3 regions of the Pseudomonas sp. FG98 genome follow, and region 2 is predicted to be linked to each of the others. Evidence: riboswitches for the same ligand, from Rfam matches in the RefSeq annotation. Region 2 holds a riboswitch; each other region holds the start of a gene.

Region 1 (10,035 bases), on a different contig from region 2:
CGCCTGCATGGCAATGGCCTTGTAGTCGTGATAGTCCACCGCATTCATGCTGGTGACCGCACGGCCATGGACGATGACCTGGGCGCCGGTATCGCTGTTGGGCTTGAGCAGCACCGGGTTCATGTCGGTGTGGGGTTCGAGGCCGCAGGCCTGGGCCTGCACCGCCTGGGCCCGGCCGATCTCGCCGCCGTCGGCGGTGACCGCGCTGTTCAGCGCCATGTTCTGCGGCTTGAACGGTACGACGCCGACACCCTGGCGCTTCAACCAGCGGCACAGCGCGGTCACCAGGGTACTTTTGCCGGCGTCGGAGGTGGTGCCCTGCACCATCAGGGTGGTCATGGCTGTTCCTTGCGGTAGGCGCCCAGCGCGGCGGCCAGGCGTTGCCAGTCGGCCTCGTCGGCAGGCAGGCCGAAGCGCAGGCTCGGGGGTTGATCGAACAGGCGCAGGAGTATGCCGCGCCGGGCCATGAATTCGTGCAAGGCGACGGCCTGATCATGGCGCAGGTACTGGAACAGATCGCAGCCACCCGTGGGCTTGAGTCCGGCGGACTCCAGCAAGGCGGCCAGGCGAGCGCTGGCCTCGGCACAGCGCTCGGTTTGCAGATTTTGCGTCTGGCGGTCGGCCAGGCAAGCCTGGCCGAGGGCGCGGGTCGGCCCACTGATGGACCAGGGGCCGAGCTCTTCCGCCAGTGCCCGCAACAGCGCCGCTTCGGCCAGCACGAAGCCGAGGCGTACCCCGGCCAGGCCGAAGAACTTGCCGAACGAACGCAGCACGATCAGGCCCGCTCGCTCGCTGAACGCCGCGATGCTCTGCGCCGGCGTGTTGTCCATGAAGGCTTCGTCCACCAGCAGCCAGCCGCCACGACGGGCCAGGCGTTCGTGCCAGGCCAGCAGTGTCTCGGGGCTGAGCACGCGGCCGGTGGGGTTGTTCGGGTTAACCAGTACCAGCACATCGAGCGCGTCCAACCGCGCCTCGACCTGTGCTTCGTCCAGCTCCAGCAGCTCATGCCCGGCCCGGCGCCAGGCCTCGGCGTGCTCGGCATAGCAAGGGGACAACACGCCGACCTTGCCCCGCGGGCGCAGGCGCGGCAGTGCCTGGATCGCTGCCTGCGAACCCGCCACCGGCAGCAACCGGGTTACCCCGTAATAGCCTGCGGCGGCCTGCTCCAGGCCATCGTCGGTTTCCGGCAAACGCGCCCAGGCACGCAGGGGAATCTCGGGAATGGGGAAGGCCCAGGGGGCGATGCCGCTGGACAGGTCCAGCCAGTCTTCGCGGGCGATGCCGTACTGTTCGATCGCCCGCAGCAAGCGGCCACCGTGTTCAAGCATAGAATTCCGCTCCCAGGCACAGCAGCAGCAACCACAGCCACACGCCCTTGCACACCAGTTGCCAACCACGCTCGATGGAGCCGGCATCCGCCGGTGGGCCTTCGCCCAGTTGCGGGCGCTCGTGCAGCTCGCCGTGATAGACCGCCGCGCCGCCCAGTTCGACACCGAGGGCACCGGCGCCGGAGGCCATCACCGGTCCGGCATTCGGGCTGTCCCACTTCGGCCCTTGCTGGCGCCAGCACTTCAGGGCCAGGCGGGTCTTGCCCAGCAGTGCGTAGGTCAGCGCCACCAGGCGCGCGGGTATGTAGTTGAGGACATCGTCGATTCGCGCCGCCGCCCAGCCGAAGCGCTCGAAGCGTTCGTTGCGGTAGCCCCACATGGCATCCAGGGTGTTGCTCAGGCGGTAGAGCACCACACCGGGAGCACCGGCGATGGCAAACCAGAACAGCGCGGCGAACACTGCATCGCTGCCGTTCTCCAGCACCGACTCGGTAGCGGCGCGGGCCACGGCGGTTTCATCCAGCTCGGCGGTTTCCCGGCTGACCAGATAGCCGACGCGCTTGCGCGCTTCATCCAGGTCGCCGCCGCGCAAGGCATCGGCCACCGGCTGCACATGCTCGCCCAGGCTGCGCAGGCCGAGGGCGCAGTACAGCGCGATGATCTCCACCAGCCAGCCGATATAAGGCAGCCAGGACAACGCCGTGACCAGCAGGGTCAACGGGATCACGGCGAGGAACCAGGCGCTGACGCCATGGCTGCGCCAGCCGCGCCCGCCGGCATTGAAACGCTGCTCCAGGCGTCCGGCGAAATTGCCGAAGGCCACCAGCGGATGCCAGCGCCGCGGCTCGCCCAGCAGCGCGTCCAGCGCCACTCCGGCCACGGTCAGCAAGGCCACACTCATTCGCTTTCTCCCCAGTGGTTTTCAAACAGCATGTCGGCCAGCGGCCGCGGCGTGGTCCAGCCCTCCAGCGCCAGCATCGGCGCCGGATAGAACGCCTGCACCGGGCCCAGGCAGAGGATCGCCAGCGGCTTGGCACCTGCCGGCATATGCAACAGCTCGGCCAGGGCCTGCGGATCGAACAGCGACACCCAGCCCATGCCCAGCCCCTCGCTGCGAGCCGCCAGCCAGAGATTCTGGATCGCGCAGGACAGCGAGGCGAGGTCCATTTCCGGCAGGGTGCGACGGCCGAAGATATGCGCCTCGCGTTTGTCCATCAGCGCGGCCACCAGTAATTCGGCGCAGTCGTTGATGCCTTCGACCTTGAGCTGCATGAACTCGTCGGAGCGCTGGCCGAGGGCTTCGGCGGTGCGCAGGCGTTCGTCTTCCACCAGCGCCCGGATGCGCTGACGCAGGTCGCGGCGGGTGATGCGGATAAAGCGCCAGGGCTGCATCAGGCCGACGCTGGGCGCCTGGTGCGCCGCCTCCAGCAGCCGCGCCAGCAGCTCGGGGGCCACCTCGCCGCCGCTGAAGTGGCGCATGTCGCGGCGCTCGCCGATGGCCCGGTAGATCGCCGCGCGCTCGGCAGCACTGTAGGCGTGTTCGCTCATGGCGCCAGCAGCGCCGCCGTCGCAGCGGGGTTGGAAGGGAAATAGAAATGCACGTAGGAGGCGGTCAGGCGGCCGATGCGGTACACCGCTTCCGCGCCGCGCCCGCCGTTGGGGCTCTGGCCGCGGGCGATCGGCTCCAGCTCGGTGCTGGTCAGCGAGTGGTGATAGGTGTGGCCGCGCAGGGTGCCTTCCGGCAATTCGACCGCCTGCAGGGCCAGGGCCGCCAGACGCTTCTGCATCACCGCCTCGCCCGGCAGCAGGCCGGCCAGTTCGGCGCGCTCGCCGGCGACATCGGTCAGCGCATCGAGCAGGTAGAGCATGCCGCCGCATTCGGCCAGCAGCGGCTTGCCGGCCTGGTGATGGGCGCGGATCGCCGCCAGCATCGCGGTGTTGGCCGACAGCGCATGGTGGTGCAGTTCCGGGTAGCCGCCGGGCAGGTACAGGCTGTCGGCGTCCGGCAGTTCGCGATCATGGATCGGCGAGAAGAAGCTCAGCTCGGCGCCCATCTCGCGCAGCAGGTCGAGGCTGGCGCCATAGGTGAAGGCACAGGCTTCGTCACGGGCTACGGCGATGCGCACGCCTTGCAGCTTGCGCTCGATCACCCGCGGCGCCGGCTGCTCGAAGGCCACCGGCGGCGGCAAGGCGGACTGGCAACTGTCACCCAGGGCCTTGGCTGCGGCATCGAGGCGCAGATCAAGATCGGTCAGTTCGCTGGCCTGGACCAGGCCCAGATGGCGGCTCGGCAGCTCGATGCCGGTTTCCCGCGACAGCCCGCCGTACCAGCGCAGGCCTTCAGTGAGGCTGCCTTCGAGCAATTGCGCATGGCGCAGCGAGCCAACCCGGTTGGCCAGCACGCCGGCGAACGGCAGGTCAGGTTGATAACGCGCCAGCCCCAGCGCCAGGGCGCCGAAGGTCTGGGCCATCGCCGTGCCGTCGATCACCGCCAGCACCGGCACGCCGAAGTGGCGGGCCAGATCGGCACTGGAGGGCGTGCCGTCGAACAGCCCCATGACTCCCTCGATGAGAATCAGGTCGGCCTCTCCCGCCGCTTCCCAGAGCAGGCGCCGGCTTTCCTCGGCGCCGACCATCCACAGGTCGAGCTGGTACACCGGCGCGCCGCTGGCCCGTTCGAGAATCATCGGATCGAGAAAGTCCGGTCCGCACTTGAACACCCGGACCTTGCGCCCCTGGTTGCGATGCAGGCGGGCCAGGGCTGCGGTGACGGTGGTCTTGCCCTGGCCGGAAGCCGGCGCGGCGATCAGCACCGCCGGGCAATGCCGGGTGTCGCTCATAGTTCGACGCCCTTCTGCGCGCGGATGCCGGCCTGGAACGCGTGCTTGACCATGCCCATCTCGGTGACGGTGTCGGCCAGCTCGATCATCTCTTCCTTGGCACCGCGACCGGTGACGATCACATGCTGCATCGGCGGACGGGTTTGAAGGTCGCCGAGCACCGTATCGAGGTCGAGGTAGCCGTGCTTGAGGGCGATGTTCAGCTCATCGAGGACCACGAACTGGATGGACGGGTCGCGCAGCAGTTGCCGGGACACTTCCCACGCCGCTTCGGCCGCAGCGATATCGCGCTGGCGGTCCTGGGTCTCCCAGGTGAAGCCCTCGCCCATCACGTGGTAGCGCACCTGCTCGGGGAAACGGCGGAAGAACAGTTCCTCGCCGGTGGCATTGCGGCCCTTGATGAACTGCACCACGCCGCATTGCATGCCATGGCCGAGAGCCCGGGCGAGCATGCCGAAGGCCGAACTGCTCTTGCCCTTGCCATTGCCGCTGAGCACCAGCAGCAGGCCGCATTCGTTGGGGGCATTGGCGATACGCTCGTCGATTACCGCCTTCTTGCGCTGCATGCGCGCCAGGTGGCGTTCGTCACGTTCGGGGGATTCGCTCATCGGGGGTCTCCGCGGGCCGCTGGCGCCTGGCATGAGCGACAGCTGAAGGGATGGGGGCACGGAGGAAAGCGCAGACACCAGGCGCGTAGCCCGGAAAACCGCGCACCACCCGCCGTGATGCCGTTGACTGTTTGCAGGCCGGTCTCCGGGCTCATGAGCGGATCGCCTGACGATCCCGACCGGGCGCCTTCCCGGGTGTGGAACCCAGTGGCCATGCGCGGTCTGCACTCATCTACCGTTGCGGGGGCAGCGCCGGCATCGCACCGGCTTCCCTGTTTCACCCGGTCGAACTTGCGCTCACAGGGCACCTGAAACAAGTCGCGAAGGTTAGAGGGTTGGGCCCGGAGCGTCAATTGGAGACGCCGATCACATTGCGACCAACGGCGCAACTTTCATGTTGTGCCGTACTCCAACCGAGTGATATCACATTGCCATAGTCGTCCGCTGTCGCTGTAGCTCGTACAACAATTACGAAGGAGAGCAGCATGCAAGGTCTGATCATCAACAACCCCCGTCTTGAGTTCCTGCGCCCGGCGCTGGAGCGCTGGGGGGAATGCATCGAGCGCTTCAACCAGACCCTGGGGGACAACGAAGGCCCCCACTGGCAGGGGCAGCAAGCCAACCTTGGCATGCTCTCGGCGGCGCTCTGGCAGGCCGAGCTGGTCACCTTGCAGAGCTACCAGAGCAAGAAGCAGCGCGATGAAGGCGAACGCGGCGCGCGCTGCGATCTGTTGATCGCCAGCAAGGAGGAATCAGCTTACCTGCATGCCGAGCAACGCTGGCCGAAGGTCGGGCGCCTGGATCTGAGCGTGGCCTTGCAGGAGACCGCGCTGGCGGCCAAGGCGATCGCCTATCCCAGCCAGTTGAAGATCGCTGCGCTGTTCGCCAGTCCCTGCAAGCTGGGCCAGCATGCCAGCCCGGAGGAGTTGCAGGACCTGGTGGACGACCTGCAGAAACATACCGCCTGCGCCATTGCCTGGTGCTTCCCGTATGGCTATCGGAAGCTGCATGACGAGGTGGGCCAGTATTATCCGGGAGTGGCACTGCTGCTGAAGCAGGCCTGATCAGGGATTGAACCTCCCTTCGCCGCATTGCCTCTGACTCCTTAGGACCCGTTCTCCCGAGGAGTCACCCATGCCTTCCCTGCGCATCGCCATCCTGCTGGCCATCACTACCGGCCTGACCGCCTGTGGCGAATCGGCCCGCCTCCAGGTCACAGACGGCAGCGGCTCGACGCCGCAGTTGCCCGAGCCGAACAAGACCCTGATCCCGACGGTGAACATCGCCCCCGCAGTAGGCTGGCCCGATGGCGGCAAGCCCAAGGCTGCCCAAGGCACCCAGGTGATGGCCTTCGCCAACGGCCTGGACCATCCGCGCTGGCTTTACGTACTGCCCAATGGCGACGTGCTGGTGGCGGAAAGCAATGCACCGGAGAAACCCGAGGACAGCAAGGGCATTCGCGGCTGGGTGATGAACAAGGTCATGGCCAAGGCCGGCGCCGGGGTGCCCAGCGCCAACCGCATCACTTTACTGAGGGACGCCGACAAGGACGGCGTGGCGGAAACCCGCACGGTATTTCTCAAGGACCTCAACTCGCCATTCGGCATGACCCTGGTGGGCAACGACCTGTATGTCGCCGACACCGATCGCTTGCTGCGCTTCAAGTACCAGGACGGCGCCACGTCGCTGAACGGGTCGGGCGAGTCCGTCACCGAGTTGCCGGGCGGCCCGCTGAATCATCACTGGACCAAGAACGTCATCGCCAGCCGCGACGGCAGCAAGCTCTACGTGACCGTCGGTTCCAACAGCAATGTCGCCGAGAACGGCATGGACAAGGAGAAGGACCGGGCGGCGATCTGGGAAGTGGACCCGGCGACCGGCCAGCACCGGATCTTCGCCTCCGGCCTGCGCAATCCCAACGGCCTGGCCTGGGAGCCGCACAGTGGACAGCTGTGGACGGCGGTAAATGAACGGGACGAGATCGGCAGCGACCTGGTGCCGGACTACATCACCTCGGTCAGGGACGGCGCCTTCTATGGCTGGCCCTACAGCTATTACGGCCAGCATGTGGATGTGCGGGTGCAACCGCAGGACCCGGATATGGTGGCTAAAGCCATTGCCCCCGACTATGCGGTCGGGCCGCACACCGCCTCGCTGGGGCTGGCCTTCGCCGAGGCCGGGGCGCTGCCGCCGCCGTTCGACCAAGGTGCGTTCATCGGCCAGCACGGCTCGTGGAACCGCAAGCCGCACAGTGGCTACAAGGTGCTGTTCGTGCCGTTCAGTAGCGAAGGCAAGCCGGCGGGCAAACCGATCGACCTGTTGACCGGCTTTCTGAATGACGAGGGCAAGGCCATGGGGCGGCCGGTGGGCGTGGTGACCGACCAGCGTGGCGGGGTGCTGGTGGCGGATGATGTGGGGAATGTGGTTTGGCGGGTGAGCAAGGCCCGTTGATGGTGGTTGTCTGTACTGGCCTCATCGCCGGCAACGCCGGCTCCCACAGGTTTAGCGGTGCACGCAATCCCTGTGGGAGCCGGCGTTGCCGGCGATGAGGCCATCAGCCCCACTGGACCTTTATGGGTTATGCGCCAGATGCGAAGGCGCCAGCAGCACCCGCTTGGCATTCAGGTAGGACTTCTGCCAGTAGTTGTTCGACAGATAGTCCAGGCGCACCGTGCCGCCAGTGGAAGGCGCATGGACGAAGCGCCCTTCGCCGACGTAGATACCGGCATGGTTGACCTGGCTGGCGCCGTTCGTCGCAAAGAACACCACATCACCCGATTGCAGGGCATCGCGCTGCACATCCGGCGCGCGCATGACGATCATCTCGCGGGTCGAGCGCGGCAGGGAAATGCCCGCAGCATCGCGATACACGTAGCTGATCAGGCCGCTGCAATCGAATCCGGAATCCGGCGTGTTGCCGCCCCAGCGATACGGCGTGCCGACCAGGCCAAGGGCGCGGAAAAGCACGTCGTCAGCGGCTGGCGAGTAGGTGATCTGGGCAGGAACATACGCCGGCTGAACCACCTGGGGCGGGGTCGGGGCGTGGCTGGAGCAGGCACCGAGCAGTGCCGCCAAGGACAATACCGCACTACGCGCCATCATCGTCTTCATCAGAACATCCTGTCTGAAGGTGCCCGGCGCGGGGCCGGAAAAGTGGTGAGAAACTAGATTAGACGTTTTCTGTAAACACGCACGGCGACTAGCTTTTCAGCATAGTCGCCGTGTGTCTGACACCTGCGCGATTCGTTTAGTTGCGCGAAAGCGTTTCCACTGGTGCCGCCGGAGCCATGGCGAGTGCGCGCTTGGCTTCGATGAAGGTCTTGCTCCAGTAGCGATCACCCAGGCTGTCGATCCGCACACCACCGCTGCGGCGGCTGCTGGAGTGGATGAACTGGTTGTCGCCGAGGTAGATGCCGGCGTGGCTGACGCGACCGCGGCCGTTGGTGCTGAAGAACAGCAGGTCACCCGGCTTGAGGTTGTTGCGCGATACCAGCGGGGCATCCACGTTGATCATCTCGCGGGTCGAACGCGGCAGGTTCATGCCAGCTTCCTCGCGGAACAGATAACCGATGAAGCCGCTGCAATCGAAGCCCGACTGCTCGGAGGTGCCACCGAAGCGGTAGCGGGTACCGATCAGCGACATGCCGCGCTCGAGGATGCTGTCGGCCAGGGCTGGCAACTGGTAGGACTTGCTGCTGGAGAAGGCTTCCAGATCCTGCTCGGTCGCCAGCTCTTCTTCGAACACCGAGGCATCGGCGACGGTGGAGGACTTGGTGGCGGACTTGGCGGAAACGGAGTAGTGATCCTGCTGCTGAGGGGCCGGGCTATGAGCCGCGCAGCCAAAAAGCAGCGTCACGAGTGCGAGGGGCACGAGGGGTGCGAAGCGATTCAGCATGGGCACGACCGTGTCTTGAATTTGGAAGAAGCCGCGACTATGCCTTCTATCGATTCGATTTGCAAATTCAATCGAAAAAAATGTGACTTTTACGTGATGTGGCTCAAGGACGCCTGTTACCAGCCCAAAGTTTCTTTCAAAAAGGGGATGGTGAGCTTGCGTTTTTCCTGCAGTGAGGCCTGGTCGAGGCGCTCCAGCAGGTCGAACAGTGCGCTCATGCTGCGGGTGCCGCGAGTCAGGATGAAGTGGCCGACTTCGTCGGTCAGGTGCAGGCCGCGGCGCGAGGCACGCAATTGCAGGGCACGCAGCTTGTCTTCGTCGGACAGGGCGCGCATCTGGAAGATCAGCGCCATGGTCAGCCGCGATTTCAGGTCGGGCAGCTTGATCGGCAGTTCCCGCGGCGAGGCGGACGCCGCCAGGAGCAGGCGCCGGCCACTGTCACGCAGGCGATTGAACAGATGGAACATCGCCTCTTCCCACTCCGGCTTGCCGGCGATCACATGCAGGTCGTCGAGGCACACCAGTTCGTACTGCTCGAGATGATCCAGCAGTTCGACACCACGATCGAGGAGTTGCGCCAGCGGCAGGTAGACGGCGGGCTCGCCCAGTTGCTCGAAACGCAGGCAGGCGGCCTGCAACAGATGGGTACGTCCGACCCCCTGCTTGCCCCACAGATAGATCAGGCTTTCGGTCCAGCCGGCGTCGGCTTCGCAGAGTCGCTCGACGTAGCCCAATGCTGCGGCGTTGGCACCCGGATAGTAGTTGATGAAGGTGGCGTCATCGCGCAGACGCACACCCAGGGGCAACTGGATCGGTTTCATGCTGGCTGGGCGGTTGCGAAGAACCGCAAAGGGCCCTTGGTAAAAGTTTGCAAAGTCTATACCCGTGGCGACGGCGGCACAATGAGCGAGGGAAATCAAAGGCTTGCACCTGCACTGAAAGCCGATGCAAGCCTCTGGCCATTACTCAGAGCTGCGGATCGATGTCCTCGCCATACATATCCGACTTCTTATAGAAATCATGCACATGTCGCAGCAGCACCATGATCACTGCTGCCGCCGGCAAGGCCAGGAGCACCCCGGTGAAACCGAACAGTTCGCCGCCGGCGAGGATGGCGAAGATCACTGCCACCGGGTGCAGGCCGATGCGGTCGCCGACCAGCAGCGGGGTCAGGACCATGCCTTCGAGCGCCTGGCCGACCATGAATACCGCCGCGATACCCAGCAACGGATACAGATCGCCACCGAACTGGAACAGCCCCGCCACCATTGCCGCGCCGATGCCGATGATGAAGCCCATGTACGGCACGATGGCCGCCAGCCCCGCCAGCAGGCCGATCAGCAGGCCCAGTTCCAGCCCCACCA
Region 2 (10,035 bases):
GCCGTCAGCGCAGACAAACCCCGGGTGATCCTCTTCGACACCCTGATGGGCAAAGGCGTGCCGTTCCTCGAACAGCGCGACAAGAACCACTTCATCCGGGTCGAGCCACACGAGTGGCAACAAGCCCTTGCCGACCTCGACGCGATCCCCGCCCCCGGGAGCCAGCCATGACCACTGCCACGCCTGCCAAGGCGAAACTCACCACCTCGTCGATGATCGCCTCCATCGCCAGCGAGGGGCAGCGCACCACTTCGGCGCCCTTCGGCCATGCCCTGGTCAAGGCCGGGGAGCACAACCCGCGCATCGTCGGCATGACCGCCGACCTGGCCAAGTACACCGACCTGCACATCTTCGCCCAGCGCTATCCCGAGCGTTTCCTGCAGATGGGCATGGCCGAGCAGTTGCTGATGGCCGCAGCCGGCGGCATGGCCAAGGAAGGCTTCGTGCCGTTCGCCACCACCTACGCGGTGTTTGCCACCCGGCGTGCCTATGACTTCATTCATCAGGTGATTGCCGAAGAAAACCTCAACGTGAAGATCTGCGCGGCGCTGCCGGGCCTGACCACCGGCTACGGGCCGAGCCACCAGGCCACCGAAGACCTGGCGATGATGCGTGCGATTCCGCAGATGATGGTCATCGACCCCTGCGATGCGTTGGAAACCGAGCAGTGCGTGGCCGCCATCGCCGAGCATCAAGGCCCGGTCTACATGCGCCTGCCCCGTGGACGGGTGCCGCTGATCCTCGACGAGTACGACTATCGCTTCGAACTGGGCAAGGCCAGCGTGCTTCGCGACGGCAAGGATGTGCTGATCATTTCCTCGGGCCTGATGACCATGCGCGCCCTCGAAGTGGCCGATGCGTTGAGCGGCAGCCGCATCGATGCCGCGGTACTGCATGTGCCGACGATCAAGCCGCTGGACGTCGACACGATCATTGCGCAGTGCCGCCGGGAAGGCCGGTTGGTGGTCATCGCCGAGAACCATACGCAGATCGGTGGCCTCGGCGAAGCCATCGCCATGGCCCTGCTCATGGCCCGGGTCCAGCCCGAGGTGCGCCATGTGGCGCTGCCGGACCAGTTCCTCGACGCCGGTGCGCTGCCGACCCTGCATGATCGCTATGGCATTTCCACCGACGTCTTGGTGGCCAATATCCAGCGTTGGCTGGGCTGAGCATTCATCAGTCAGGCCGCCGACCGCCACCTTGCCGGCAATGCCCGCTGCCCGGGCCTGCAAGGTGGTGGTCGGCCCTGGCGTATCCCGTCATTTGTCCCTGAATCGTCCGAATAACTACAAAGGTGATGACGATGCAAAACGACTCCGCTCTGCTGAGCAAGAAGCGTGTCTGGATCTACGCGTTTCTCTTCACCCTGACCTTGATCAACTACGTGGACCGGGTGTCGCTCTCGGTCGCGTCCAAGGTGCTCAAGGAAGAATTCGATATTTCCCCGGTGGCCATGGGTTACCTGTTCTCTTCGTTCGTCTGGCTGTACTTCCTGGCGCTGATTCCCATGGGTTACCTGGTGGGGCGCTTCGGGCCGAAGAAGGTCAACGGCTACGGCATCGGTGTCTGGTCGGTGGCAACCGCCTGCACGGCGCTGTCCACCGGCTTTGTCTCGCTGCTCGGTTGCCGGCTAATCATGGGCATGGGTGAGGCCACCACCTATCCGGCCGGGGCGCGGGTCATCCGCGAATGGATGCCGCTCAAGGAGCGCGGCATGGCCACCGCGGTGTTCCACAGTGGCAGCCTGGTCGGCCCGGCGATCGGTGCCATCGGCTTTGGCTGGCTGATCAGCGCCTTTGGCTGGCGCATCGCTTTTGTCGTTGCCGGGGCGCTGGGGTTCGTCTGGCTGGCGGCCTGGCTGAAGTGGTACAACCACCCGTCCAAGGCGCCCTGGCTGGGTGCCGAGGAGCGTGAGGAAATCGCCCGGGGCAGTGTCACAACCACTGCGGATTCGGCTCAGCCCGTCTCCCTCGGTCTCAAGGGCCTGGCGCGCTCCAGCAGCATGTGGGCCATCGCGCTGTCCCATGGTTGCGCGGTCTACGCCACCTACTTCTTCCTCACCTGGTTGCCCAGCTACCTGCAGGCGGAGAAGGGTCTTACGGTGATGTCCAGCGGCTTCTACACCGCCATTCCCTACCTCGGTGCAGCCATCCTGGCGATTGTCATTGGCCGCCTGAGCGACAAGGTCATGCGCCCTGGTGCTGCAGAGACAGGTCAGCGGCGCAAGGTGATTGCCAGTGTCCTGCTGGGCTCGTCGGTGATCTTTCTGGTCCCGGCCATCGACAGCACTTGGGCGATCCTGCTGGTCATCACGCTGTCGCTGGCCACCTGCGCCTCGGCCATCTCCCTGAACCTGTCGCTGGTCAACGACCTGGTGCGTGCGGAAGACGATGTCGGCACGGCAGCGGGCTTCATCACTGCGGTCGGCAACCTGTTCGGCCTGCTCGCACCGATCGTCACCGGCTATGTGGTCGCCGGATCGGGCCGTTTCGCCCTGGCCTTCATCGTCGTCGGCGCCTTGCTGGTGGTGGGCGCGATTCTCTCCCTGTTCTGTACCCGCCGCCCGATCGGCACGCTGCCACACGTTGGCCTGAATCAACTGCACGTCAAGGAATCAACAGCGTCATGACTCAACCTAGTGGTGTTTCCCAGACTCCGGACCGGGCTGGCTGGAGAGTGGCGGTCGGGGTACTCGCCCTGGCGCTCGGATTGTTCGGCCTGGCCATGCTGGCTGGCGGTGTGTGGCTGATGGCCCTGGGCGGTAGCTGGTACTACGGACTGGCGGGCGCTGGCTCGACGGTCACCGCCTGGCTGCTCTGGCGGCAGCGGCGCAGCGCCCTCCATCTGTTTGCCCTGATCTGGGGCCTGACCCTGGTCTGGGCCTTGTGGGAGGTGGGTTTGAACGGCTGGGGCCTGGTGCCGCGACTGGTCACCGTGAGCGTGATCCTGGTGCTGATCCTTTTGCTCTCGCCGGCCTTGCGCCGCGCTGTCTGACGAGGTCTTCATGTCTACTTCCGTTACCTGCGCCGGTGCGCTTGCCATCACCGGCGCACTGTTGTCGCCGCTCGCATTTGCCCAGCCAACCCCGGAGCCGTCGCCGATCGCCGGCGACTGGCCGTTCTACGGCGGCGACCACAACGCCCAGCGATTCAGCCCGCTGCAGCAGATCACCCCGCAGAACGTCGCTCACCTGGAGCGGGCGTTCGTCTATCACACCCGCGACCTGCCCAATGCCGGCGTGCGCTATTCGCCCGAGACCACGCCGCTGAAGATCGGCAACGACCTGCTGATGTGCTCGGCGAAGAACATCCTGATTTCCATCAACGCCGCGACCGGCCAGGAAAACTGGCGCCATGACCCGGGCGTTGCGGACCAGGCGATTCCCCATGCCGCCGCTTGCCGGGGCGTGGCCGTCCACACCGCCGTGCAATTGCCGGAAACGGCCCAGTGCCGCAGCCGCGTGATCGAGGCGACCCTCGATGCGCGACTGATCGCGGTCGACCTGCACACTGGCGAACCCTGCCAGGACTTCGGCCAGAACGGCGCGGTGGATCTATGGCAGGGCCTCGGCAAGAAGGTGCCCGGCTGGTATGCCGTAACGGCGCCGCCGACCATCGTCAACGGCGTGGTGGTAACCGGTGCCCAGGTTCGCGATGGCCAGGACGAAGATGCACCGTCTGGCGTGATCCGCGGCTACGATGCGCTGACCGGAAAACTAGCCTGGGCCTGGGACCTGGGCAACCCGGACAACGTCCACGGACCTGCCGAAGGCACCACCTACACCCGCGGCACGCCGAACATGTGGACTGCTGCCGTGGGTGACGAGCAACTGGGCTACGTCTACCTGCCGATCAGCAACTCGTCGATCGACTACTACGGCTCCAACCGCAGCGAGGCCGAGAACAAGTACTCGACCTCGCTGGTGGCCGTGGACGTGAAGACCGGCAAGGACGTCTGGCATTTCCAGACCATCCGCCACGACGTCTGGGACTATGACCTGGGCAGCCAGCCGACCCTGCTCGACTATCCGGGCAAGGATGGCAAGCCGGTGCCGGCGGTGCTGTTGCCGACCAAGCAGGGCGATATCTACATCCTCGATCGGGCATCCGGCGAACCGCTGACCCCGGTTGGCGAGGTCAAGGCGCCGAAGGGCGGCTCGGTGGAACCGGGGTTCCTCGCCGACAGTCAGCCGACCTCCGAATGGCACACCCTGCGCCAGGCACCGAAGACCGAAGCCGACATGTGGGGCTTCTCGCCGCTGGACCAACTGATGTGCCGGATCCAGTTCCGCCAGGCCAGTTATGAAGGCTACCTGACGCCGCCGTCGGTGGACCGTCCGTGGATCCAGTACCCCGGCTACAACGGCGGTTCGGACTGGGGCTCGGTGGCTATCGATCCGGTACGGCGCCTGCTGATCGCCAACTACAACGATATCCCCAACCTCAACCAGCTGATTCCGCGGGAGCAGGCCAACGCCATGGGGCTCAAGCCCATTTACGCGCCGAAGACGGACGAGACGGCGCTGAACAAGGCCGGCAGCAAATCGGGCAAAGGCGAGGGCGGTGCTTCGACCTACCCGCAGGTCAACGCCCCTTACGCCATCCGCGTCAATGCCGGATGGCGCAACTGGGGCACCGGCGTGCCGTGCTCGGCCCCGCCCTATGGCGGCATCCGCGCGATCAGCCTGGATACCGGCAAGACGGTCTGGGACGAACCCCTGGGCACCGCCCGGCGCAACGGTCCCTTCGGCATCCCGTCGCACCTGCCGTTGACCATCGGCCTGCCGAACAACGGTGGTGCCGTGTTGACGGCGGGTGGGCTGACCTTCATTGGCGCCGCCACCGACAATCTGTTCCGCGCCATCGACACCGCCACCGGCGAGGTGCTCTGGGAGGATGTGCTGCCGGTAGGGGCCCAGGCCAACCCGATCTCGTACGAGGTCGACGGCGAGCAGTATGTGCTGATCTCAGCGTCGGGCCATGCCTTCATGGAAACCGGAACGGGTGACGCGATCATTGCGTACAAGCTGCGCAAGTAGACAGCCCGACGGCGCTGTACAGCGCCGTCGTGGACCCTGCCAAGAGGAGATAGATGATGGATCTGGGCTTGAAGGACAAGCGCGTGCTGGTCAGCGGCGCTTCACGCGGGATCGGGCGCGCGATCGTGCAACTGTTTCTCGATGAGGGCGCACAGGTCGAATTCTGTGCCCGCGGTGTTTCCGGCGTGGAGGCGGCAGGTGCCGCGTTCGGCGCGCGGGCCTTCGGCACTGCCGTGGATGTGACCCACCCGCAGCAGATCGCCGAGTGGGTGGGTGCGGCTGCCGAGCGCATGGGCGGGCTCGATATCGTCGTCCCCAATGTCAGTGCCCTGGCCGGTGGCGAAGACCTCGACACCTGGCGCAGGGCGTTCGACACCGACCTGCTGGGCAGCGCCGCGATGGTCAAGGCGGCGTTGCCAGCGCTGCGCCAGTCGGCTGCAGCGTCGATCGTGCTGATCTCCAGTGTCTCGGGCCGCGAAGTCGACCAGTTCGCCGAGCCCTACGGCATCCTCAAGGCCGCGTTGCTGCACTACGGTAAAACCCTGTCGGCGCGTCATGCCGGTGACGGTATTCGGGTGAATAGCGTGTCCCCCGGCAACGTCTACTTCCCCGATGGGGTCTGGGGCGATATCGAACGCGAGCAGCCGGAAACCTTCGCCAGGTGCCTGGCGGAAAATCCTCTCGGACGCATGGCCACGCCCTTGGAGGTGGCCAGGGCCGTGGTCTTCCTCGCCAGTCCGGCGGCCAGTTTCACCACCGGTACCAACCTGCTCGTCGATGGCGGGCTGACCCGTGGGGTGCAGTTCTGAACGGCAACGGGGTAACGACATGCAAGGACCTGCGATGAAGCTGTACATCTACGAGCACTGCCCGTTCTGCACCCGTGCGCGAATGATCTTCGGGCTCAAGGCAATGCTCGTCGACCTTGAGGTCATCATGGAGGGCGACGCCGAAACGCCGCTAAGTCTTATCGGCAAAAAGGCCGTGCCGATCCTCCAACGGGAGGACGGTACGCATATGGGGGAGAGCCTGGACATCGTTCGTTATGTCGACTCTTTCGTTCCGTCGGTGCTTACGGCGCCTCGCGACGAATCGCTCGATACCTGGGTGAAGCAGGTATGGGCGTCTGCGCTCAAGCTGTTCATTCCACGTTTCGTCAACGGCGACTTTGCCGAGCTTGCCACGGCCCAGGCGCGGGAGGCCTATCGCTTGCGCGAGGAGCAGGCCTTCGGCGATCTTCAAGCCTTGCGCGAGGCCACCCCGGAGCTGCTGGTCGAGGTCAACCAGCGACTGCAAGAGCTGGCGCCGTTGCTGGATCAACGCACGGCCCTGGGCATCAACGACATCACCTTGTGGCCGGTGTTGCGGTCATTGTCGATTACCAGAGGACTCGAGTTCCCGCCTGCTGTGCTGGATTACATGCAGCGAATCGGCGCACGGTGTGGGGTGCCGATGCTGTTTTCGCAGCAGTCCTGAGGCTGTTTTCAACGGGAGACTGCGCGCTCCCGGGCCGATCTCTGCTTGACGTAGCGGCACTTTGATGGTCATCTGCGCGCCTGTTTCAGGTGCCCCCTGCCGCCGTGCATGGGGTGAAACGGGAAGCCGGTTCGTCATCGCGTGATGATCAGTCCGGCGCTGCCCCCGCAACGGTATGCGAGCGAAGCGTTCAAAACGCCACTGTGACTTGTCATGGGAAGGCGAACGCTTCACGACCCTCGCGAGCCCGGAGACCGGCCTGAAGCATCGATAGGCAACCCGCGGTGGGCGGGCGCAGGCCGGTTTTGGTAGGCGCGTGCGCCTGCAATCTCCTGTGCGTTTTTCCCTCCGGGCTTCTTCCATTCCTGCTTCAAGTGGAACGACATGTCCCGTAATTCGTTGTTCAGTTGTTCGCCAGGCACGCTGCTGCGTGCAAGCCTGGTGCCCTGTGTTTTCCTTTCCATCTCCGCTCAGGCCGCCGAGGCCGACAAACCACTGGCGCTGCCTGCGACGGACATCACCGACGTCGCCGAGCAAAGTCCGCAGCCAGATCTGCACACCCCGAGCACCAGCGGCTCGCGCCTGAACCTGACGCCGCTGGAGACGCCCGCCAGCGTCACCAGCATCGGCTCGGAGCAGATCCTCAAACGCAACAACGCCACGGTGCAGGACGCCGTCACCCGCTCCCCCGGCATCACCTTCATCGGCTCCCCCGGCAACGGCGGCACAGCGCTGTCGGCCCGCGGTTTCACCGGGCACAGCTCGACCATGCAGCTGTACGACGGCACCCGCCTGTACGTCGGCGCCGGCACGGTGACCTTCCCGGTGGACACCTGGTCGGTCGAGCGCATCGATGTGCTGCGCGGCCCGGCGTCGGTGCTGTATGGCGAAGGCGCCACCGGCGCGGTGATCAACGTGGTGCCGAAGAAGCCGTTCGAGGGCGAGATCCGCAACCATGTGCGTTTCGGCTATGGCTCCGACGACCGTCGGCAGATGGCCCTGGACAGCGGCGGCTCGCTGACCGACACCCTGAGCTACCGCCTCAACCTGAACAAGCTGGCCAGCAATGGCTGGGTCGACCGTGGCGACTCGCAAAGCCTGGCCATCAGCGGCTCGCTGCATTGGCAGGCCAACGACGACCTGGCTTTCACCCTCAGCCATGACTACGGCGACCAGGACCCGCAACGCTACTTCGGCACGCCGTTGGTGAACGGGCATTTCCGCGAATCGCTGCGCGACCACAACTACAACGTCGACAACGCCGAAGTGCGCTACAACGACCAGTCCACGCGTCTGGTCACCGATTGGCAGATCAACGACAACCTCAGCGCCAGCAACCAGCTGTACTTCCTCAAGGTCCAGCGCCGCTGGCGCAATGCCGAAACCTACACCTGGCAGCCGGGCGACCTGGTCGAGCGCAGCGACTTCATCAGCATCAAGCAGACCCAGGAGCAGATCGGCGATCGCCAGACGTTCACCCTGCAGCACTCTCTGTTCGGCCTGGACAGCCAGACCGTGGTCGGCACCGACTACAACTCGATCCGCTTCGTGCGCAAGCATGACTTCGGCAATACCCTGAGCGATACCGTGCCGCTGGCCGGCTCCGGTGGCGGCGAGTACATCAGCGACGACCCGTACCGTTCCCGCGAGGCCAACCAGGCCCGGCAGTTCTCGCTGTTCGCGGAAAACCGCACCCAGCTCAGCGAGCGCCTGTCGCTGATCACCGGCGTGCGCCGCGACCAGGTGCATCTGGACCGCGACAACCTGGACAACGACACCCGCACCGATCGCAGCCTGTCCGGCGACAACTGGCGCGCAGGCCTGGTGCTCGCCGTCACCGAGGACCTGTCGCTCTACGGTCAGCACGCCACCAGCACCGAAGGCGTGAGCAACCTGCTGACCCTCAATCCCGCCCAGCAACAATGGGACCTGAGCACGGCCAGGCAGACCGAAGTCGGCATCAAGCAGATGCTCCCCGAGGGACGCGGGGAATGGACCCTGGCGGCCTACCACATCGTCAAGAAGAAGCTGCTCAGCACCGATCCGGCCAACCCGACCGTGCAGCAGCAAATTGGCCAGCAGAGCTCGGACGGTATCGAGGCCACCCTGGAACTGCGCCTGCCCTACGACGTACAGTTGTCGGCCAACGCGGCCTGGGTGCGGGCAGAGTTCGACGAGTTCGCCAGTGGCAGCAACGACTACTCCGGCAACCGCCCGACCAACGTACCGCGCCGTTCCGCCAATCTGTGGCTGAGCAAGGACTTCGACCAGCGCTTCAGTGCCGGTGCCGGTGCGCGCTATGTCGACAGCCGCTACGGCGACAACGCCAACACCGTCGAGGTGGCGGGCTACACCGTGGTCGACGCCAACTTCGACTGGCACGTGCAGAAGGACCTGACCCTCGGCCTGCAATTGAACAACCTGTTCGACCGTCAGTACGCTACCACCACCAGCAACAATGGCCGGCAGTGGTACCTGGGCGAACCGCGTTCGTTCTTCGTCACCGCCGACTACAGCTTCTGACCCTGTCGCACCGGCCCCCTGGCCGGTGCCTGCTCAAGGTGTACCGCATGACAAGCCTGAACATCGAAGCGCTGGACTGGACCCTTCGACAACGCGGGCAAGCGCCACGGCCGCTGTTGCAGGACATTGACCTGCAAGTGGAGCAGGGCGAGTTCGTCGGGCTGATCGGCCCCAATGGCAGCGGCAAGAGCAGCCTGCTGCGCTGCGCCTATCGCTTCACCGAACCGAGCGCAGGGCGCGTCCTGCTCGGCGCCGATGATCTCTGGCAGCGCCCGGCGCGCTGGTGCGCGCAGCGTATCGCCGTGGTGCTCCAGGAGTTTCCCGACGAGTTCGGCCTGAGCGTGCGCGATGTGGTCGCCATGGGCCTGGCGCCGCACAAGGGACTGTTCGACGGCGACACCGCCGAGGACCAGCAGCAGGTCAGCCAGGTACTCGGCCGGGTCGGGCTGGCAGCGCAAGATACCCAGACCTTCGCCACCCTGTCCGGCGGCGAGAAACAACGGGTACTGCTGGCGCGGGCGCTGGTGCAGGCGCCCGAGCTGCTGATCCTCGACGAACCGACCAACCACCTCGACCCGCGCTATCAACTGGAGCTGCTCCAGCATCTGCGTGGCCTCGACCTCAGCGTGGTAGCCAGCTTCCACGACCTGAATCTGGCCGCCGCTTTCTGTGACCGGCTGTACGTGATCGATGGCGGGCGCATCGTCGCCGCCGGCACGCCACAGCAGGTCTTGACCCCGGCCTTGCTCAAGCAGGTTTTCGGCGTCGATGCCCTGGTCGACCCGCACCCGCTGCATCCCTATCCGCGCATCACCTGGATTACCCACCCATGAGCTTTCGCTACCTGATCGGCCTGCTGTCGATCGTCCTCGCGCTGCCCGCCATGGCCAGCGACTACCCGGTGCACGTGCGCAGTTGCGAGCGCGACGTCACCTTCACCCAGGCCCCGCAGCGGGTCGTGGTGCACGACGTGAACATGACCGCCATGCTCCTGCACC
Region 3 (10,035 bases), on a different contig from region 2:
GCATAGCCGCCGTGGTTGAGGTAGACCTCGGCCAGGTCCTCGCGGCTGTGCCACAGGCGGCCGTCGATGGCGTTCTGCACCCCGGCGCCGTAGGCCCCGGGCTTGGAGCCGAACACCCGCCAACCAGCCTGGCGCCGCGCCTGCTCTTCATCCAGGCCGCTGGCCAGCAGCTCGGCACGCTCGCTGCGCACCCGCGCCGCCAGGGGATTCATGTCTTCCGGCTCATCCAGCGCCGCCACCGCATGCACGGCGGCATCGAACAGCTTGATCAGGTTGCCGAAGGCATCGCGGAAGAAGCCGGACACCCGCAGGGTCACGTCGACCCGCGGTCGATCGAGCAGGCTCAGGGGCAGGATCTCGAAGTCGTCGACCCGATGACTGCCCGCCGCCCACACCGGGCGCACGCCCATCAGGGCCATGGCCTGGGCGATATCGTCGCCGCCGGTGCGCATGGTCGCCGTGCCCCAGACCGACAGGCCGAGCTGGCGCAGGTGGTCGCCGTGATCCTGCAAATGGCGTTCGAGAATCAGGCTGGCCGAGGTGAAGCCCAGGCGCCAGGCCGTAGCCGTGGGCAGATTGCGCACATCGACGGTATAGAAGTTGCGCCCGGTGGGCAGCACATCGAGACGCCCGCGACTCGGCGCCCCGCTGGGCCCGGCAGGGACGAAACGGCCGTCCAGGGCGGACAGCACGCCGTGCATTTCTGCAGCGCCGCAACCGTCCAGTTGCGGTGCAACCCGCTCGCGTAGAGCGTCGAGCACGGCGAGGACCTCGTCCCAGGCCGGCTCGCTCGGCACTGCCGGCTCGCCAGCCAGGGTCCGTTCGATCAGTTGCGTCGCGAAGATTTCCAGGCGCTCGCGGGTATCCCCGGCGGTACGCCACGGACCGCAGTCCAGGTCCGCCAGCGACGCAGGACGCAATCCCTGCCAGGCCTCGCCCAGATCACAGTCCAGCGGATCGAAGCCCAGGCCCATGGCCCGCGCCAGCGCCCGTGGCAGGCTGGCATTGGCGCCACGGCCATCGCCACGGGCGACCCGCAGCAACGCTGCCAGGGTATCGATCCGCAGCCGGCCGACCGGCGATTCGCCGAACACATGCAGGCCATCGCGGATCTGCGACTCCTTGAGGTCGCAGAGGTAGGTGTCCAGCCGCGGCAGCCACACCGCCGCATCGTCCAGCGCGCCGTCGAGTTGCAATTCGCGGTCGATATGGTTGTCGCGCACCAGTTGCAGGATCTCTTTCTGCAATTCCACGGCGCGCCGCGGATCGAGCAGTTGCGCTTCGTAGTATTCGTCGGCCAGGCGCTCCAGGTTGCGCAGCGGGCCATAGGTTTCGGCGCGGGTCAGCGGTGGCATCAGGTGATCGATGATCACCGCCTGGGTGCGCCGTTTGGCCTGGGCGCCCTCGCCCGGGTCATTGACGATGAACGGATAGATATTCGGCAAGGGCCCGATCAAGGCGTCCGGCCAGCACTGCGCCGACAGGCCGACGCCCTTGCCCGGCAGCCACTCCAGGTTGCCGTGCTTGCCGACATGGATCTGCGCATCGGCGGCAAAGCCATGACGCAGCCAGAAATAGAAGGCCAGGTAGCCATGGGGCGGCACCAGGTCGGGGTCGTGGTAGACCGCGCTCTGGTCGAGCTGATAACCCCGCGCCGGCTGGATGCCGACGAAGGTCAGGCCCAGGCGCAGGCCGGCCACCATCATCCGCCCGCCACGGAACATCGGGTCCTGCTGCGGCTCGCCCCAGCGCTCGCGCACCGCCCGCTGGTTGGTTTCGGGCAATTGGGCGAAGGCCGCCAGGTAATCGTCCAGCGCCATGCTTTGCATGCACGGGCGCTGGTCGAGGCTGTCGAGGTCGTTGCTGACACCGCCGAGCAGGTCATGGATCAGTTGCGTACCGCTGTCCGGCAGATCACCGACCGGATAATCCTGCGCCTTTAACGCACGGAGGATATTCAGCGCCGCCGCCGGGGTATCCAGGCCGACGCCATTGCCGATACGCCCGTCGCGGGTCGGATAGTTGGCCAGCACCAGGGCCACGCGCTTCTGCGAATTCGGCAGGCGCGCCAGTTCGCACCAGCGCCGCGCCAGTTCGGCGACGAAGTCCATGCGCTCCGGCTGCGGCCGGTAGCAAACCACGTCGGACTGGCTGCGCTCGCTGCGCCAGGCCAGGTCCTTGAAGCTGATCGGCCGGGTGATGATGCGCCCGTCCAGCTCCGGCAAGGCGATATGCATGGCCAGGTCGCGAGCGCCGAGGCCCTGCTCGCTGGCCTGCCAGCCGGGTTCGTTGTCCTGGGCGCAGATAGCCTGCAACACCGGGATATCGCGGCGGAACGGACGCAGATGGGGCTGTTCCGGGCTGGACTGGGCGAAGCCGGTGGTGTTGATGATCAGCGCGGCGGCGGTTTCATCCAGCCACGCCTCGACCTGGGCCAGACAACCAGCTTCCTTGAGGCTGGCCACGGCGATCGGCAGCGGATTGAGCCCGGCGCCGTCAAGACGCTGGCAGAACACATCGATAAAGCCGGTGTTGGCCGCCTGCAGATGGGAGCGGTAGAACAGGATCGGCACCACCGGCCGGCCGGGCTGCCAGTCGCCACGCCACTCGGCCAGTCCGGCCTCGGCATGACGCGGGTGATACAGGCTGGTACGCGGCAGTTGCCGGGGCTCGTCCCAGGGGTAATCGCGCCCCAGCCAGAGACTGGCGAGGCAGTTGAACAGATTCAGGGCATTGGCCTTGCCGCCCTGACGCAGGAAGTGCCAGAGGCGCTCGGCCTGCTCGCCGGTCACACTGCCCAGGCTGCTCAGCTCCGGGTCCGGGCGGTCGTCGCCCGGGACCAGGATCAGTTGCACGCCACGGGCGGCCAGCTCGACCAGTTGCTCGACACCGTAGCGCCAGTAACCGATACCGCCATGCAGCGACACCAGGATCACCTTGGCATGACGCAGCACCTCGTCGATGTACAAATCGACCGAGGCGTGGTTCTGCACCTGCATGGGGTTGGCCAGACGCAGGCTGGGGTAATCCTCCGGCAGCTCGCGGGCGGTTTCCGCGAGCAGCGCCAGGTGCGAGTCACCGCTGCAGAGAATCACCAGCTCGGCCGGGGTCTGGCCGAGATCGGCAATGCTGTCGTCCGGCACGAAGCCGCCGGGCTGGGTCCGCAGCAGGTGCATGGATCAGGCGCCCAAGGCAGCGCGCAGGCGGGCTTCCAGGGCCACGGCATCGAGGTCCTGGCCGATCAGCACCAGGCGGGTAATGCGTGCCTCATCACTGCGCCAGGCGCGGTCGAAGTGCTTGTCGAAGCGCGTGCCCACGCCCTGGATCAGCAGGCGCATCGGCTTGCCGGGGATCGCCGCGAAGCCCTTGACCCGCAGGATGCCGGTGTCCACCACCAGCTGGGTCAGGGCGTCCAGCAGCAGGGCTTCGTCGGCCTCGGGCAGGTCGAGGGAGATGGAGTCGAAGGCGTCGTGATCGTGATCGTCGTGGTCATCATCGCCGTCATGGTGGGAATCATGGTGGGTGCGGCGGCCATCGATGTGGGCTTCCGACTCGGCACCGAGGCCCAGCAGCACTTCCAAGGGCAGCACGCCCTTGCTGGCTTCGATCACCTTCACTGCCGGCGGCAGTTCTTCCTGCACTTCGGCGCGCACTGCGGCCAGGGCCTCGGGGGCGATCAGGTCGGCCTTGTTGAGGATCACCAGGTCGGCGCTGGCCAGTTGGTCAGCGAACAGTTCATGCAGCGGCGACTCGTGGTCGAGGTTCGGGTCCAGTTTGCGCTGGGCATCGACCTGCTCCGGGAAGGCGGCGAAGGTGCCGGCAGCCACGGCCGGGCTGTCGACCACGGTGATCACTGCGTCGACGGTGCAGGCGTTGCGGATTTCCGGCCATTGGAAGGCCTGGACCAGGGGTTTGGGCAGGGCCAGGCCGCTGGTTTCGATCAGGATCTGGTCAAGGTCGCCACGGCGCGCCACCAGCTCGCGCATCACCGGGAAGAACTCTTCCTGGACGGTGCAGCACAGGCAGCCGTTGGCCAGTTCGTAGACACGGCCGTTGGCCTCTTCCTCGGTGCAGCCGATGCTGCATTGCTTGAGGATTTCACCGTCGATGCCCAGTTCGCCGAATTCGTTGACGATCACCGCGATACGGCGGCCATTGGCGTTGTCCAGCATGTGCCGCAGCAGGGTGGTCTTACCCGAGCCGAGGAAGCCGGTAACGATGGTAACGGGGAGTTTGGCCAGTGTTTTCATGTCGGATGCCCTTGGCAGGATGGCGGGCATGGGGGACGGCTGCCACGGACCTTGCGGTCTGGACGCGTTCGCCACCGGATCACCCCGCCCGGTTAATGTGCAATCTGTTCGAGGCAGGTCTCCTGGCTCGCGCGGTGTCCCGGGGACGCCATCGACGCCTTCCCGCCTTATATATCGGCAGTGGCAATGGTCGATGGGCTCAGCGCTTACAGTTGCGGGGGCAGCCGCGGCTTGGTACCGCGTTCCCGTCTTAGCTCCGACACTCGTCTTGCAGGGCCGGAGAACCTCGAAGCGGCAAGGCTACGCAGTGCCCGAAGGGCGGTCAACCGCTGTATTGACGGATGTCAACGCGCGTGATTTCCTAGCGCGATTCGTTTGGGTGCCTTTTTTATTACAAAAGGTGAAACGGGAAACCGGTACGTCGCGACCTTGCAGGTCTGACAAATCCGGTGCTGCCCCCGCAACGGTAGGCAAGGAAAGCGTCTGATCCACTGTGCCAGCAGTCCGGCATGGGAAGGAGACGCCGTGGTAATCAACCCCTTGCAAGCCCGGAGACCGGCCCAAGACCGATTTGACCAAACCCGCGGTGGGCGGGCGATGTTGCAACTCCTCGGCGCCTTGCGCCCGGGAGTTCTTCGCGCTTGCCCGTTGCCAGGACAACACCCCCAGAGGAAAGCGCCATGCCCATCACCAGCACCGCCAGCCACGCCAGCAGCACCTCCACGACCCTCAGCCAGCGCATCGTCGCTGCCGTCAGCGCCTCGGTCCTGGGCCTGTGCCTGGTCTACTTCGCCGGCTTCTCGCATATCGAAGCGGTGCACAACGCCGCCCACGACACCCGCCACAGCGCCGCCTTCCCCTGCCACTGAGGCCTGACCGCATGTTCACTCGCATCGCTCGCACTGCGGGCTTTACCGGTCTGCTGGCCGCGCTGTTGCTGACCCTGCTGCAGAGTTTCTGGGTCGCGCCGCTGATCCTCAAGGCGGAAACCTACGAAAACTCGGCCCCGGCCGCCGCTCATGAGCACGAACACGCCGATGCCGCTGCGGCCGGCGAAGGTCATCACCACGACGCAGAAGCCTGGTCGCCGGAAGATGGCTGGCAGCGCGTGCTGTCCACCACCGGCGGCAACCTGGTCGTCGCGGTGGGCTTCGCCCTGCTGCTGGCAGCCATGTACACCCTGCGCAACCCTGGCAGCGTCGGCGTCGGCGCGCTCTGGGGACTGGGCGGTTTCGCCGTGTTCTGCCTGGCGCCGAACCTCGGCCTGCCACCGGAGTTGCCGGGCACCGCTGCCGCCGATCTGGCCCAGCGCCAGTTCTGGTGGGTAGGTACCGCTGCCGCCACCGCCGTCGGCCTGGCGCTGATGGTGTTCGCCGGCAACTGGGTGCTCAAGGCTGCCGGACTGGCCCTGCTGGTGATCCCCCACGTGATCGGCGCGCCGCAACCGGAGGTCCATGAAAGCCTGGCCCCGGAAGCCCTGGAATCGCAGTTCATCGTTGCTTCGCTGCTGACCAATGCCGGCTTCTGGCTGGCCCTGGGCCTGATCAGCGCCTGGCTGTACCGGCGCCAAGCTGCCTGATGGCCGTCCCGCCCGGCGTGGCACCGCTGTACGCCGGGCTGGGCTGCCGTCGAGGCGTCCCGGCCAGTGAACTGGCCGGGCTGCTGCGGGATGTGATGCAGTCGCGCAACATGCCCTTCAGTGCCCTGGTCGGCCTGGCCAGCATCGACCTCAAGCGCGGTGAAAGCGGGCTGCTGCAACTGGCCAGCGACCTCGCCCTGCCCCTGCACTTCTTCAGCGCCATCGAACTGGCCTCGTTCGCCCCGCGTCTTAGCCATCGTTCCGCGATCACCTTCCGCCATAGCGGGTGTTATGGCGTGGCGGAAAGCAGTGCCCTGGCCCTGGCCGAGCGACTGGGCGGTGGTACGGCGCAACTGCGGGTCGAACGCATCGTGCGCGACGAGATGACCCTGGCATTGGCCTGGATCCCTGCTTCTGGCGGATAATTCGCCACCCTGCCTTCGCGAGACCTCTCATGACCGTTTATTTCATCGGTGCCGGCCCCGGCGATCCGGAGCTGATCACCGTCAAGGGCCAGCGCCTGATCCGCCAGTGCCCGGTGATCATCTATGCCGGCTCCCTGGTGCCCACTGCGGTGCTCGAAGGCCACAACGCCGAGACCCTGATCAACAGTGCCGAACTGCACCTGGAGCAGATCATCAAGGCCATCCGCGAGGCGCACGACAAAGGCCAGGACGTGGCCCGTGTGCACAGCGGCGACCCCAGCCTGTACGGCGCCATCGGCGAGCAGATCCGCCACCTGCGCGCATTGGGCATTCCCTACCAGATCATCCCCGGCGTCACCGCCACTGCTGCCAGCGCCGCCCTGCTCGGCTGCGAACTGACCCTGCCGGATATCGCCCAGAGCGTGATCCTCACCCGCTTCGCCGATTCGTCACCCATGCCGCAAGGCGAAGCCCTGGCCAGCCTGGCCAGCCACCAGACCACCATGGCAATCCACCTGGGGGTGCGTCATCTGCCACGGATCGTCGAGGAGTTGCGCCCGCACTACGGCGGCGACTGCCCGATCGCCGTGGTCCATCGTGCGACCTGGCCGGATCAGGACTGGGTGCTGGGAACGCTGGACGATATCGTCGAGCTGAGTGCTGCCAAGGGATTCCGGCGCACCGCACTGATTCTTGTTGGCCGGGTGCTGGCCGCCGACAGCTTCAGCGAGTCAGCGCTGTACCGCGCCGGACATGCCCACCTGTACCGGCCCTGAGGCGTATTGCATTGCCATCACTGCGCCTGCACAGTAGCGCAACCACCACCCAAGAAAGGATTTCCCCCGATGCTGGAACTTCGTCCTTGCTGCGAATGCTGTGCCACACCACTGCCGGGCGACAGCCGTGACGCGATGATCTGTTCGTTCGAATGCACCTATTGCCGCGACTGCGCGCAGGACACGCTCAAGGGCAAATGCCCGAACTGCGGCGGCGAACTGCAACCGCGGCCGGCGCGAGTGGGCGAGAAGCTGGCGAAGAACCCGGCGACCACACAGCGTACGGTGAAGGTCGAGGGGTGTGTGACGCACTGAAATCTGTGTTGCAACGGATGGCCCTATCGCCGGCAAGCCGGCTCTCATAGAACAACACATAACTTATTGATTTTGCAGGTATTTATGGGGGCGGGTTTACCCGCGATTACGATGGTGGCATCACCGACGCCATCGTAATCGCGGGTAAACCCGCTCCCACAGGGACCGCGTCGCTTTTAGACCTGTTCTCTGCGCGACAGCGCAGCCTGAAAGGCTGGGCCGGCTCCCACAGGGTTATGTGCCAACCATGGGCCTTGTGCCCGGCAAGATCACTGTGGGAGCCGGCTTGCCGGCGATAGCGCTCACATCAATGGGTCTGCATCTTGCTCTTGATGAAGCCCACCACCCAGGTCAGCACCGCACCACCGGCACCACCGCCGATCACGCTGCTGATAATCGCCGGGATATCGAGGGAACCCGCCGCCCCCGCTTCGGCCAGTGACTGATCGCCAGTGAGATGGGCCAGGATCTGCCCAACCACCACGCCACCCACCCCGCCGAGAATGGAATTGAGCAGCGGCCCCATGCCCTCCTTGCTCAACCCCGCCGCGTTGCCGCCTACCACACCACTGACGATCTGCACGATCAGACTGACAATATCCATCGCAATAGCCTCTCTTTAGCGTCTGGCAAGAACGCCTCGGGTGCGGGCTACTGCGGATACGGCACTACCAACGGGCATTGAGGCGTCGAGGTCCGACCGACGACGACAAGCTGTGGCGGATATCCGACAGTATATGTAGGACTTTTTACTTGCGCGAATAACGTGCCACAGCCCGGCTCAGGGCTTGACGTTCTTCAACTCGTTGAGCAACCCCAGCAATGCCTGGAGTTTGTCATCGCCGAACTGCTCGAGGATGCGCTGGTAGTTGCGCTCCATGTCCTCGCTCATGGCGATGAAGCACTGCTGGCCCTGCTCGGTCAGGCCGACGAAGACCCGGCGCTGGTCGCTGCTGGATTTCTTGCGTCGTACCAGGCCATCACGCTCCAGGCGGCTGAGCACTCCGGTCATGCTGGGCTTGAGGATGCACGCCAGCTCCGCCAGTTGATGGCTTTCCAGCTCGCCCTGCTGGCGCAGGATGCGGATCACCCGCCATTGCTGTTCGGTCAGGCCATGTTCGTTGAGGGAGGGCCGGAAGAAGGCCATGGCGGCTTCCCGGGCTTGCAACAGGGTGAGGGTCAGGGAGGGTCTTGGTTTCGGCATGGTCAGACTGATATCAACGGTGATTGCGCAGCTTAAGAGCCGGGCTTTCGGGCCGCAAGGGTCACTGTAGGACGCCGCTCCAGGTGTCGCCAGATTCGTTAAATATAATGAACTAGCACGTCCGTTATACGTCACATTTACGCCCACCATTTCAGGCAGTTAAACGATAAATCGCAGGTTTCACGTCAAAAAATACGCACACGAACGAATGAATCCGCTTGATATATTTAACGGCTCTGGCAAGCTATGCGGCAGGTTTCGACCGGGACCAGACCTTCGCGTGCATCCCGGCAGTGCTCGAAACCCCAGGCAGCGCCAGGTCGAGACCGGCGCGCCTGCACAACAATGACAGGCTGCGCCTGTCCCAAGGTGACATATGCCCAACAGCAACATTGGCAATAAGAATCAGAAATCCCGCAAACCCGTGGTCCTGATGACCATGGGCACTCAAGAGCGCAAGGGTCACGACTACCAGGTGATGACCCACAAGTACATCGTGCCGCTGGTGGAGCATGCCGGCTGCGTCCCGGTCATGGTGCCGACCTGCTGCGGCGTCGATGACCTCGAACAATATCTGGACATGGCCGACGGCGTGTACCTGACCGGCGCCGGGAGCAATATCGACCCGGCCCTCTATGGCCAGGAAAACCAGACCCCGGGCAAGGCCCAGGACCGCGACCGCGACCTCTTCGACCTGCCGCTGGTACAACTGGCGATCGCCCGTGGCCTGCCGATCTTCGGCATCTGCCGCGGCATGCAGGAAATCAACGTGGCCCTGGGTGGCGACATCTACCAGAAGGTCTACGCCGAACCGGGCTTTAACGACCACCGGGAAAACCCGGACGATCCGGTGGACGTGCAGTACGCCGCCTCCCATAGCGTGCGCCTGAAGCCAGGCAGCTGGCTGCAGGAGCTGCTGCAAAGCGACGAGATCCGCGTCAACTCGCTGCACGGCCAGGGCCTGAAAACCCTGGGCGATGGCGTCGAAGCGCTGGCCCATGCCGAGGACGGCCTGGTCGAAGCGATCCACGCACCGAGCCTGTCGCCGTTCCTGTTCGCCGTGCAATGGCACCCGGAATGGCAAGCGGCGAAGAACCCGGATTCGGTCCGGATGTTCGAGGCGTTTGGCGAAGCTTGCCGTATCCAGGCAGGCAAAAAGCAGCAAAACAAGACTCAAAGCATTGCTTGAGATTTATCTTTTAACTCATTGATTTAAAAGACTTTTAATAACATAAAAGGCCATATCGATCGCACATCGATATGGCCTTTTTGCTTGCTCTGGACGAAGGAAACCCATAACCAACTAGAAGAAACCACCGTAACCATCTGTTTTTAAATGATTTTCACAAAAAATAATTCACTTTAACTGTCACGCCCAACCCACTGTTTCACCAAGGATTGGCATCTACTGCCGGCGCCTTTTCAACACCGCTTCCGAGGCTTCCCTCGATCTGCCCCGACAGCGACCACACTCCGGCCATTACCC

What was found. A riboswitch is a leader RNA that binds a small molecule or an ion and turns the genes downstream of it on or off. The one in region 2 is predicted to bind cobalamin.
Region 1: another riboswitch for cobalamin. It lies ahead of cobO (cob(I)yrinic acid a,c-diamide adenosyltransferase); the one in region 2 lies ahead of ACODSK_RS02170 (TonB-dependent receptor).
Region 3: another riboswitch for cobalamin. It lies ahead of ACODSK_RS29775 (CbtB domain-containing protein); the one in region 2 lies ahead of ACODSK_RS02170 (TonB-dependent receptor).

What each region holds. Positions count from the first base shown of each region.
Region 1 covers NZ_JBMDIJ010000036.1:44,253-54,287, forward strand. Annotated here, with positions in the region: gene ACODSK_RS19875 (cobyric acid synthase) at 1-339, opposite strand, end outside; gene cobD (threonine-phosphate decarboxylase CobD) at 336-1,328, opposite strand; gene cbiB (adenosylcobinamide-phosphate synthase CbiB) at 1,321-2,229, opposite strand; gene bluB (5,6-dimethylbenzimidazole synthase) at 2,226-2,876, opposite strand; gene ACODSK_RS19895 (cobyrinic acid a,c-diamide synthase CobB) at 2,873-4,168, opposite strand; gene cobO (cob(I)yrinic acid a,c-diamide adenosyltransferase) at 4,165-4,776, opposite strand; cobalamin riboswitch at 4,896-5,103, opposite strand; gene ACODSK_RS19905 (hypothetical protein) at 5,262-5,840, shown strand; gene ACODSK_RS19910 (PQQ-dependent sugar dehydrogenase) at 5,911-7,227, shown strand; gene ACODSK_RS19915 (C40 family peptidase) at 7,348-7,887, opposite strand; gene ACODSK_RS19920 (C40 family peptidase) at 8,024-8,671, opposite strand; gene hda (DnaA regulatory inactivator Hda) at 8,788-9,492, opposite strand; gene ACODSK_RS19930 (AI-2E family transporter) at 9,638-10,035, opposite strand, start outside.
Region 2 covers NZ_JBMDIJ010000002.1:129,049-139,083, reverse strand. Annotated here, with positions in the region: gene ACODSK_RS02205 (transketolase) at 1-171, shown strand, start outside; gene ACODSK_RS02200 (transketolase family protein) at 168-1,169, shown strand; gene ACODSK_RS02195 (MFS transporter) at 1,304-2,629, shown strand; gene ACODSK_RS02190 (glucose dehydrogenase) at 2,626-2,994, shown strand; gene ACODSK_RS02185 (pyrroloquinoline quinone-dependent dehydrogenase) at 3,005-5,038, shown strand; gene ACODSK_RS02180 (SDR family NAD(P)-dependent oxidoreductase) at 5,095-5,847, shown strand; gene grxB (glutaredoxin 2) at 5,882-6,514, shown strand; cobalamin riboswitch at 6,585-6,791, shown strand; gene ACODSK_RS02170 (TonB-dependent receptor) at 6,899-9,037, shown strand; gene ACODSK_RS02165 (ABC transporter ATP-binding protein) at 9,085-9,870, shown strand; gene ACODSK_RS02160 (ABC transporter substrate-binding protein) at 9,867-10,035, shown strand, end outside.
Region 3 covers NZ_JBMDIJ010000106.1:4,384-14,418, forward strand. Annotated here, with positions in the region: gene cobN (cobaltochelatase subunit CobN) at 1-3,176, opposite strand, end outside; gene cobW (cobalamin biosynthesis protein CobW) at 3,180-4,250, opposite strand; cobalamin riboswitch at 4,346-4,554, opposite strand; cobalamin riboswitch at 4,611-4,829, shown strand; gene ACODSK_RS29775 (CbtB domain-containing protein) at 4,931-5,119, shown strand; gene ACODSK_RS29780 (CbtA family protein) at 5,131-5,829, shown strand; gene ACODSK_RS29785 (cobalamin biosynthesis protein) at 5,829-6,254, shown strand; gene cobM (precorrin-4 C(11)-methyltransferase) at 6,284-7,030, shown strand; gene ACODSK_RS29795 (DUF1272 domain-containing protein) at 7,100-7,345, shown strand; gene ACODSK_RS29800 (hypothetical protein) at 7,653-7,949, opposite strand; gene hpaR (homoprotocatechuate degradation operon regulator HpaR) at 8,127-8,549, opposite strand; gene ACODSK_RS29810 (gamma-glutamyl-gamma-aminobutyrate hydrolase family protein) at 8,926-9,738, shown strand; gene ACODSK_RS29815 (hypothetical protein) at 9,938-10,035, opposite strand, start outside.